3 regions of the Streptomyces azureus genome follow, and region 2 is predicted to be linked to each of the others. Evidence: predicted binding sites of a transcription regulator. Region 2 holds the regulator's gene; each other region holds the start of a gene.

The links. The regulator HrcA, encoded in region 2, represses chaperone genes, less so after heat shock. The targets are predictions, from matches to a motif close to TTNGCACTCNGNNNNNCNGAGTGCNAA.
Region 1: the regulator HrcA is predicted to act here: its motif matches at 1,718-1,744, upstream of groL (chaperonin GroEL).
Region 3: the regulator HrcA is predicted to act here: its motif matches at 1,536-1,562, upstream of groES (co-chaperone GroES).

The regions. Positions count from the first base shown of each region.
Region 1 is NZ_DF968253.1:15,415-18,686, forward strand. It holds gene thrC (threonine synthase) at 1-416, shown strand, start outside; gene AOQ53_RS14045 (ubiquitin-like small modifier protein 1) at 413-688, shown strand; gene AOQ53_RS14050 (cold-shock protein) at 1,135-1,338, shown strand; gene groL (chaperonin GroEL) at 1,871-3,272, shown strand, end outside.
Region 2 is NZ_DF968241.1:42,197-45,468, reverse strand. It holds gene dnaJ (molecular chaperone DnaJ) at 16-1,152, opposite strand; gene hrcA (heat-inducible transcriptional repressor HrcA) at 1,152-2,168, opposite strand; gene AOQ53_RS11855 (MBL fold metallo-hydrolase) at 2,340-3,071, shown strand; gene AOQ53_RS11850 (DUF3097 domain-containing protein) at 3,103-3,272, shown strand, end outside.
Region 3 is NZ_DF968533.1:345,395-348,666, reverse strand. It holds gene groL (chaperonin GroEL) at 1-964, opposite strand, end outside; gene groES (co-chaperone GroES) at 1,081-1,389, opposite strand; gene AOQ53_RS39610 (polysaccharide deacetylase family protein) at 1,735-2,481, opposite strand; gene AOQ53_RS39605 (polysaccharide deacetylase family protein) at 2,478-3,272, opposite strand, start outside.

The DNA of each region.
Region 1 (3,272 bases), on a different contig from region 2:
CCGAGGGCTGCTCGCCGGTGTCGACGGCGTACAAGGCCGGGCACGACGTCGTCCGCCCGCAGAAGCCGGACACGATCGCCAAGTCGCTGGCGATCGGCAACCCGGCGGACGGGCCCTACGTGCTCGACATCGCGCGCCGTACGGGCGGCGCGGTGGAGGACGTGAACGACGAGCAGGTCGTCGACGCGATCAAGATCCTCGCCCGGACCGAGGGCATCTTCGCGGAGACCGCCGGTGGTGTGACCGTGGGCGTGGCGAAGAAGCTGGTCGAGAACGGGGTGCTCGACCCGTCGAAGACCACCGTCGTCCTGAACACCGGGGACGGCCTCAAGACCCTCGACGCGGTGGCCGGTACCGGCCTCACCGCCACCATCCGCCCGAACCTGGACTCCTTCCGAGAGGCTGGCCTCGCATGAGCGTGACCGTTCGCATCCCCACCATCCTGCGTACCTACACCGGCGGCCAGGCCGAGGTCGCCGCCGAGGGCGCGACCCTCGGCGAGGTCATCGCCGATCTGGAGAAGAACCACACCGGGATCGCCGCCCGGGTGCTGGACGACCAGGGCAAGCTGCGCCGTTTCGTCAACGTGTACGTCAACGACGACGACGTGCGGTTCGAGCAGGGTCTGGAGACGGCGACGCCGGACGGTGCCGGGGTGTCGATCATCCCCGCCGTCGCCGGTGGCTGAACCGGTCGACCGGCTTGTTATTACCTTCGGTAACCGCGGTTACTGAGAGCTCATCGAATTGCCCCCTCCGTGAGAGAAGCGGAGGGGGCAATTCTGTGTGATTGAGCGCGGTACAGTTGGGGAACGCAGCGCCGATCTCCTGATCGGGAGCCCTTGATTCCTGCCGCGCGCCCGACAAGATGTAGCCAAAGTGTGTGCGTCTTTCGCGGCTTTTGTTCCTTTTGTGTGGCCCGACTTGCCCTGAAGTCGGGCGAATTCTCCCCACATTCCGGATCCTGCGCGTCCAGAATTCTCGTCCGATTGACCTGTTGCAGACGGCAGTTGGACAGATACATTCAGCCGCGGTCGACGCGTTCCGGCGCACGCCCCCAACCGTGGGGGGTGAGGTCTGACCCGGGTCCGCGAAGTGTGGATCTGTGCAAGGGCCAGTAATAGGGGAGTTAGGCATGGCTCAGGGCACCGTCAAGTGGTTCAACGCGGAGAAGGGGTACGGCTTCATCGCGGTCGACGGTGGTGCGGATGTTTTCGTCCACTACAGCGCGATTCAGATGGACGGCTACCGCACCCTGGAAGAGGGCCAGCGGGTCGAGTTCGAGATCTCGCAGGGCCAGAAGGGACCGCAGGCCGACATGGTTCGCGTCTCTGCCTGAACGCGCACCACGACCAAGCGCAAGCGACCGGTCTTCTCTGAAGGGTCCGCACCCCCCGGGGTGCGGACCCTTCGGCCTGCTCGGGGGCCGGCGGCCGGGGCGGCGGGCACACCGGGCGACCGCTCGTCGAGGCCCGCCGCGCCCGAAGGTGCCTCGGACTCCGCCCTGGTGTACGGACGCGAGTTCGCGCCCCGGACCCGCCCGCGTCGGCGTCACCGCCGCGGGCCGTGTGTCCAGGCCTTTCCCGGCTCTCCCGATCCGCCGTGGCGCTGCCCGCGCCTGTCGGCCAAGCCGGATGCGGCCCGTTCGCCGGGGGCTGAGTGTGCCCCGCATCCCGAGAGCCGCTTGCACTCGCAGGGGTCGAGTGCTAATCATTGCGTTAGCACTCTGAAGGTGAGAGTGACAACGTTAGGACCGGGTCGGTGAGGCCCGCAGGCCAGGTGGGAAGGAACCACGGGGTCAGCGAGCCGTCCGTCGCGGGCGCGGGCGCGGTCCGAAGTAATCACCCCCAGTCCTGGAGGGACCACTTCACATGGCCAAGATCATCGCGTTCGACGAGGAGGCGCGGCGCGGCCTCGAGCGCGGCATGAACCAGCTCGCGGACGCCGTCAAGGTGACGCTCGGCCCCAAGGGCCGCAACGTCGTCCTCGAGAAGAAGTGGGGCGCGCCCACGATCACCAACGACGGTGTCTCCATCGCCAAGGAGATCGAGCTCGAGGACCCGTACGAGAAGATCGGCGCCGAGCTGGTCAAGGAAGTCGCCAAGAAGACGGACGACGTCGCCGGTGACGGTACGACCACCGCGACCGTTCTCGCCCAGGCCCTGGTCAAGGAAGGCCTGCGCAACGTAGCCGCCGGTGCCAACCCGATGGCCCTCAAGCGCGGTATCGAGAAGGCCGTCGAGGCCGTCTCCGCCGCCCTGCTGGAGCAGGCGAAGGACGTCGAGACCAAGGAGCAGATCGCCTCCACGGCCTCCATCTCCGCCGCCGACACCCAGATCGGCGAGCTCATCGCCGAGGCCATGGACAAGGTCGGCAAGGAAGGCGTCATCACCGTCGAGGAGTCCCAGACCTTCGGTCTGGAGCTGGAGCTCACCGAGGGTATGCGCTTCGACAAGGGCTACATCTCGGCGTACTTCGCGACCGACATGGAGCGTATGGAGGCCGTCCTCGACGACCCCTACATCCTGATCGCGAACTCCAAGATCTCCAACGTCAAGGACCTGCTCCCGCTCCTGGAGAAGGTCATGCAGTCGGGCAAGCCGCTGCTGATCATCGCCGAGGACGTCGAGGGCGAGGCCCTGTCGACCCTGGTCGTCAACAAGATCCGCGGCACCTTCAAGTCCGTCGCCGTCAAGGCCCCGGGCTTCGGTGACCGTCGCAAGGCGATGCTCCAGGACATCGGCATCCTCACCGGCGGCGAGGTGATCTCCGAGGAGGTCGGCCTCAAGCTGGAGAACGCCACGATCGACCTCCTGGGCAAGGCCCGCAAGGTCGTCATCACCAAGGACGAGACCACCATCGTCGACGGTGCCGGCTCCGCCGAGCAGGTCCAGGGCCGGGTCAACCAGATCCGCGCCGAGATCGAGAACAGCGACTCGGACTACGACCGCGAGAAGCTCCAGGAGCGCCTGGCGAAGCTGGCCGGCGGCGTGGCCGTCATCAAGGCCGGTGCCGCCACCGAGGTGGAGCTCAAGGAGCGCAAGCACCGCATCGAGGACGCCGTGCGCAACGCCAAGGCGGCCGTCGAGGAGGGCATCGTCGCCGGTGGTGGCGTGGCCCTGCTCCAGGCCTCCCAGGTCTTCGAGAAGCTGGAGCTCGAGGGTGACGAGGCGACCGGCGCCAACGCCGTGAAGCTCGCCCTGGAGGCCCCGCTGAAGCAGATCGCCGTCAACGGTGGTCTCGAGGGCGGCGTCGTCGTGGAGAAGGTCCGCA
Region 2 (3,272 bases):
CCAGGGGACCCGACGTCACCGCCCGTTGAACGCGTCCTTCAACCGCGAGAACAACCCTTGCTGCCCCGGCTGGAACTGCCCCTGCGGGCGCTCCTCGCCGCGCAGTTTGGCCAGCTCGCGCAGCAGGCGCTCCTGCTCGACGTCCAGCTTGCTCGGGGTCTGGACCTCGACGTGGACGATGAGGTCGCCGCGTCCGCCGCCGCGCAGGTGCGTGACACCGCGGCCGTGCAGCGGGATCGACTGGCCGGACTGGGTGCCCGGGCGGATGTCGACCTCCTCCAGGCCGTCCAGCGTCTCCAGCGGCACCTTCGTGCCGAGGGCGGCCGCCGTCATCGGGAGCGTGACCGTGCAGTGCAGGTCGTCGCCGCGGCGCTGGAACTGCGAGTGGGGCAGTTCGTGGATCTCGACGTACAGGTCGCCCGCGGGACCGCCGCCGGGACCGACCTCGCCCTCACCGGCGAGCTGGATCCGCGTGCCGTTGTCGACACCGGCCGGGATCTTCACGGTCAGCGTGCGGCGGGAGCGGACGCGGCCGTCACCGGCGCACTCCGGGCAGGGGGTCGGGACGACCGTGCCGAAGCCCTGGCACTGCGGGCAGGGCCGCGAGGTCATGACCTGACCGAGGAAGGACCGCGTGACCTGTGACACCTCACCGCGGCCGCGACACATGTCACACGTCTGGGCCGTGGTCCCCGGCGCCGCGCCCTCACCGCTGCAGGTGTTGCACACGACCGCCGTGTCGACCTGGATGTCCTTCGTCGTGCCGAAGGCCGCCTCGTCGAGCTCGATCTCGATACGGATCATCGCGTCCTGGCCGCGGCGGGTGCGCGAGCGCGGACCGCGCTGCGACGCCGTGCCGAAGAACGCGTCCATGATGTCCGAGAAGTTCCCGAAGCCGCCGGCCCCGAAGCCGCCCGCGCCGCCGCCACCGGCCTGCGAGAGCGGGTCGCCGCCGAGGTCGTAGACCTGCTTCTTCTGCGGGTCCGACAGCACCTCGTAAGCGGCGTTGATCTCCTTGAACCGCTCCTGGGTCTTCGGATCGGGGTTGACGTCCGGGTGCAGCTCGCGCGCGAGCCGCCGGAAGGCCTTCTTGATCTCTTCCTGCGACGCGTCGCGGCGCACGCCGAGTACGGCGTAGTAGTCCGTGGCCACTACGACTCCGCCAGGATCTGTCCGACGTACCGTGCCACTGCGCGTACCGCTCCCATCGTTCCCGGGTAGTCCATGCGGGTCGGTCCGACCACGCCGAGCTTGGCGACAGCTTCGCCGCCCGAACCGTAGCCGACCGACACGACGGACGTGGAGTTGAGTCCTTCGTGGGCGTTCTCATGACCGATACGTACGGTCACGCCCGGATCCTTCGCCTCGCCGAGCAGCTTGAGGAGCACCACCTGCTCCTCAAGCGCCTCCAGCACCGGCCGGATCGTGAGGGGAAAGTCATGCCCGAAGCGGGTCAGGTTGGCGGTGCCGCCGATCATCAGCCGCTCCTCGTTCTCCTCGACGAGCGTCTCCAGAAGTGTGGAGAGCACCATGGAGACCGTACCCCGGTCCTCGTGCTCGAACGCCTCCGGCAGATCCTCCACCAGACTCGGCACATCCGTGAAACGGCGGTTCGCCACACGGCTGTTGAGCCGCGCGCGCAGATCCGCGAGCGAGGCCTCGCCGAAGGGTGCCGGGCAGTCGACCACGCGCTGCTCGACCCGCCCGGTGTCCGTGATCAGCACGAGCATCACGCGCGCGGGCGCGAGGGAGAGCAACTCCACATGCCGCACGGTCGAGCGGGTCAGCGACGGGTACTGCACGACGGCGACCTGGCGTGTGAGCTGGGCCAGCAGCCGTACCGTACGCGCCACGACGTCGTCGAGGTCGACGGCACCCTCGAGGAAGTTCTGGATCGCGCGCCGCTCGGGCGCGGTCATCGGCTTGACACCGGCCAGCTTGTCCACGAACAGCCGGTAGCCCTTGTCGGTGGGGATGCGCCCGGCGCTGGTGTGCGGCTGGGCGATGTACCCCTCGTCCTCGAGGGCCGCCATGTCGTTGCGGACGGTGGCCGGGGAGACGCCGAGGTTGTGCCGCTCGGTGAGGGCCTTGGAGCCGACCGGCTCCTCGGTGCCGACGTAGTCCTGGACGATGGCGCGCAGCACCTGCAGCCTGCGTTCACTGAGCATTCGCGCACACCTCCAGAAGTCGTCCGCCTGGTGTCCTGCCTGTCGTGCCTGGCACTCTGCGCGTGCGAGTGCCAGCATTCCCCGCCCAGTGTACGGCGGTGGGGTACACCCCCGGCAAGGCTGGTCGCATGCCGTCGTGCCCCGGGCGGGGGTCACCGCTAGCGTCGCCGTATGACGGTGACTTGGGAAGAGCTCGGGTGGGAGCGCGTGGCCGCCGGGGTGGGGCGGTGCCGGCTTCCGGTGTGGGACTGCACGGCGGGGCTGGTCGTCGGTGAGGGCGCGGTACTCGTGATCGACGCGGGGTCGAGCCCGGCCGAGGGCGCGCGGTTGCGCGAGCAGGCGCAGTCCCTCACCGGTCACCATGTGACGCATCTCGCGCTGACCCATCCCCACTTCGACCACGTCTTCGGGGTCGCGGCCTTCACGGACGCTGAGGTGTTCGGCGCGGTGGGCGTGGACGCGGTGCTGACGCGCGTACGGGACCGCCAGGAGCTGCGCGCCGACGCGGTACGCAACGGCCTGGCGGAGACCACCGCGCAGGAGTCTGCGGACCGGCTGGTCGCGCCCCGCCACCTGGTCTCCGGCGAGTGGACCCTCGACCTGGGCGGCGGGCGCCAGGTGCTGCTGGCGAACGTGGGCCCCGGGCACACCGCGCACGATCTGGCGGTGCTGGTGCCGGGGGATCCGGAGGTGGTGTTCTGCGGCGATCTGGTCGAGGAGTCCGGCGAGCCGCAGGCGGGCCCCGACGCCGTGCCGTCGCACTGGCCGGCCGCCCTGGGCCGGCTGCTCGACCTGGGCGGGGAGGACGCGCTGTACGTGCCCGGTCACGGAGCGGTGGTGGACGCGGCGTTCGTCCGCGCCCAGCGGGACACGCTGGCGGCGCGTTTCGGCGTGTCTCCGTGACCACCCCCCGGCTTCTCCTATCGTCATTCGAATGCGCCAGTACTCACCCGATCTGACCCCGTCGTGGAAGAAGCCGCAGCAGCCGGTGCCCGAGGTTCCGGCGGAGCCGGGTCTGGTCGTCGAGGAGGCCGGGACCGGCTTCTGCGGCGCGGTGATCCGCTGCGAGGCGGGCACGGTGACACTGGAGGACCGCTTCGGCAA
Region 3 (3,272 bases), on a different contig from region 2:
GGCGGGCGGAGCCGAGGACGTCCAGACCGACCTGGTCGAGCTTGAGGCCGACCTCCTCGGAGACGACCGTGGCGCCCGTGAGGACGGCCATGTCCTGGAGCATCGCCTTGCGGCGGTCGCCGAAGCCGGGGGCCTTCACGGCGACGGCGTTGAACGTGCCGCGGATCTTGTTCACGACCAGGGTCGACAGGGCCTCGCCCTCGACGTCCTCGGCGATGATCAGCAGCGGCTTGGAGGAGTTGGCCTGGATGACCTTCTCCAGCAGCGGCAGCAGGTCCGCGATGGCGGAGATCTTGCCCTGCGTGATGAGGATGTACGGGTCGTCCAGGACGGCTTCCATGCGCTCCTGGTCCGTCACGAAGTACGGCGACAGGTAGCCCTTGTCGAAGGCCATGCCCTCGGTGAAGTCCAGCTCCAGGCCGAAGGTGTTGGACTCCTCGACGGTGATGACACCGTCCTTGCCGACCTTGTCCATCGCCTCGGCGATGAGCTCGCCGACCTGGCTGTCCTGGGCGGACAGCCCGGCGACCGCGGCGATGTCGGACTTCTCGTCGATCGGGCGGGCGGAGGACAGGAGGTCCTCGGAGATCGCGGCGACGGCGGCGTCGATGCCCTTCTTCAGGGCGGCCGGGGAGGCACCGGCGGCGACGTTCTTCAGGCCCTCGCGCACGAGCGCCTGGGCGAGCACGGTCGCGGTGGTCGTACCGTCACCCGCGATGTCGTTGGTCTTGGTCGCCACCTCCTTGACCAGCTGGGCACCGAGGTTCTCGTACGGGTCCTCGATCTCGACCTCGCGGGCGATCGTGACACCGTCGTTGGTGATGGTGGGGGCGCCGAACTTCTTGTCGATGACGACGTTGCGGCCCTTGGGGCCGATCGTCACCTTCACCGTGTCGGCAAGCTTGTTGACGCCGCGCTCGAGGGCGCGACGGGCGTCCTCGTCGAACTTCAGGATCTTCGCCATGGGAGCGTGAGCCCTCTTCCGGAATGTGGGTTAACGGCACTGCGCCCCGGGCGCCCGGCTTCTTATCGATCGCGGGGGGCCAGGGGCGCAGCTCAAAGCAATGTGCTTGGGGTGAATTACTTCTCGACGATCGCGAGCACGTCGCGGGCCGAGAGGACGAGGTACTCCTCGCCGTTGTACTTCACCTCGGTGCCGCCGTACTTGCTGTAGAGCACGACGTCACCGACGGAGACGTCGAGCGGAAGACGGTTGCCGTCCTCGAAGCGGCCCGGGCCCACGGCCAGGACGACGCCCTCCTGGGGCTTCTCCTTGGCGGTGTCCGGGATGACCAGGCCAGAGGCGGTGGTCTGCTCGGCGTCGAGCGGCTGGACCACGATGCGGTCCTCGAGCGGCTTGATGGCAACCTTGGAGCTGGTGGTCGTCACGATCCGACCTCCCCCTTCGGAGATCTCACGGGGTTAACTGTCTGAGGTGGCGACCAGGTGGATCCGTCGTCGCGGGTGCCGGACCTGCCCGTCGCTGTGTTGGCACTCTCCAGTGGGGAGTGCCAGAGCCGAGACTATGACTGTGATTAGCACTCGGTCAAGCGGAGTGCCAATTGCCGGCGGCGCGTCGGCTGTGGAGCCGGGTCGTCGTACGTTTGTGCTGGGCACCCCGGGTTGGTGTCCTGGCCTCTGGGGGCTGCCGCCCCAGGCCCCCGCTTCGGGTTGGACGGCCTCGTCCCCAAGCGCCGGACGGGCTGAGCATCAGCACCACCCGGCGCTCAGAAGTCAGAGGTAGTTCTCCAACCGCCCCACCCGCAGCCCCCTTCCCTCGATCTCTCGCATCAGGCGCTTTGTGCGTTCCGTGAGCGTCAGGGACGCGGGCTCGCCGGACGGCACCGAAATGATGTCGCCGGGGCGCAGGCCGGGCTCGCCGCGGGTGTAGGTCAGGTCGCCGCCGGTCCCCAGGGACGCCCGCCAGAGGACGACCGCCGTGATGCCGCAGTCGGCGGCGGCGCGCAGGGTCGTCGTGTCGTACGCGCCGTACGGCGGGCGGAAGAGACGGGGGCGGATGCCGAAGCGGGAGCGGAGTTTGTGCTGCTGGCCGCAGATCTCGGCGCGCTGGCCGGCGTAGGGCAGGCCTCGCAGGGCGGGATGGTCGAGGGTGTGGTTCTGGATGGACGCGCCGACCGCGCGCAGGCGGGCGAAGTGGCCGTAGCCGGGCCCCACGACGCTGTCCGTGAGGAACATGCTGACCGGGAGCCGCCGTTCGCGGACGAGGCCGACGAAGCCGGGGTCGCGCTCGGCGCCGTCGTCGTAGGTCAGGAAGACCACCCGGTCGCGGGTGCGGACGTGGTCCACGACGGGCGGGAGACCGCCCCGGTCGCCTCGGTCCGGCCCGCGCACGTCGCTCGACGCGTGCGCCGGGGACCGGCCCCGGCCGTCCGCTCCCATCCGCTCCCCCGCCGCCCCGGCACAGCCGGCCAGCAGGATCGCCCCCGCGCACACCACGGCGGCCGGCGACCGCCGCCTCACAGGTAGTCCTCCAGCCGGCCCACCGCGTATCCCTCGGCCGTGACCTTGTTCAGGAAGCGGCGGATCATGTCGGGCATCGTGCCCTGCCACTGGTCGCGGCCGCGGAAGTGAGTGAGGACGATGTCGCCCGGGTGCAGTTTCCGGTCCTCGCGGTACTCCCAGCGGTCGGCGAAGACCTCCGCGTTCCAGAGGGGGACGTACTCGATGCCGCAGATCTTGGCGGCGCGCAGGGTCGCCCTGTCGTAGCTGCCGAAGGGCGGGCGGAAGAGGGTCGGGCGCTTGCCGTAGCGCTTCTCGATGAGGCGCTGCATGCCGCAGATCTCGCGCTTCTGCGCCCGGTACGACAGGCCCGGCATATAGCGGTGGCGGAGGGTGTGGTTGTTCAGGACCACACCTGTGTCCTGCATCTTCTCGAAGTAGCGGTAGTCGTCCTTGATCAGGTAGCCGCTGAGGAAGGCGCTGTACGGGACCTTCAGCTCGCTCATCATCCGCAGGAACGCCGGGTCCTTCTCGGCGCCGTCGTCGACGGTGAGGAAGACGACCTTGTCCCGGGTGGGGACCGTGGTGAAGACGGGTGGCAGGCTCCGTCTCCGGTGGCCGTCCACCTCGAAGCCCTCGCGGGTCCTGATCCTCGGCTTCTTCGCGGGGGCCGGCGGGGCGGTCAGGGGGACCCTTCTCAGCCCCCAGCGCTGTGCGGCGACGATCCGGGCGGCGTGCGCGGCGCTCAGCTTGGAGGCGTAGGAGTCGAGCGCGCGGGCCGGGGGCGCGTCGAGGGGCTGCTGGCCGCCGGC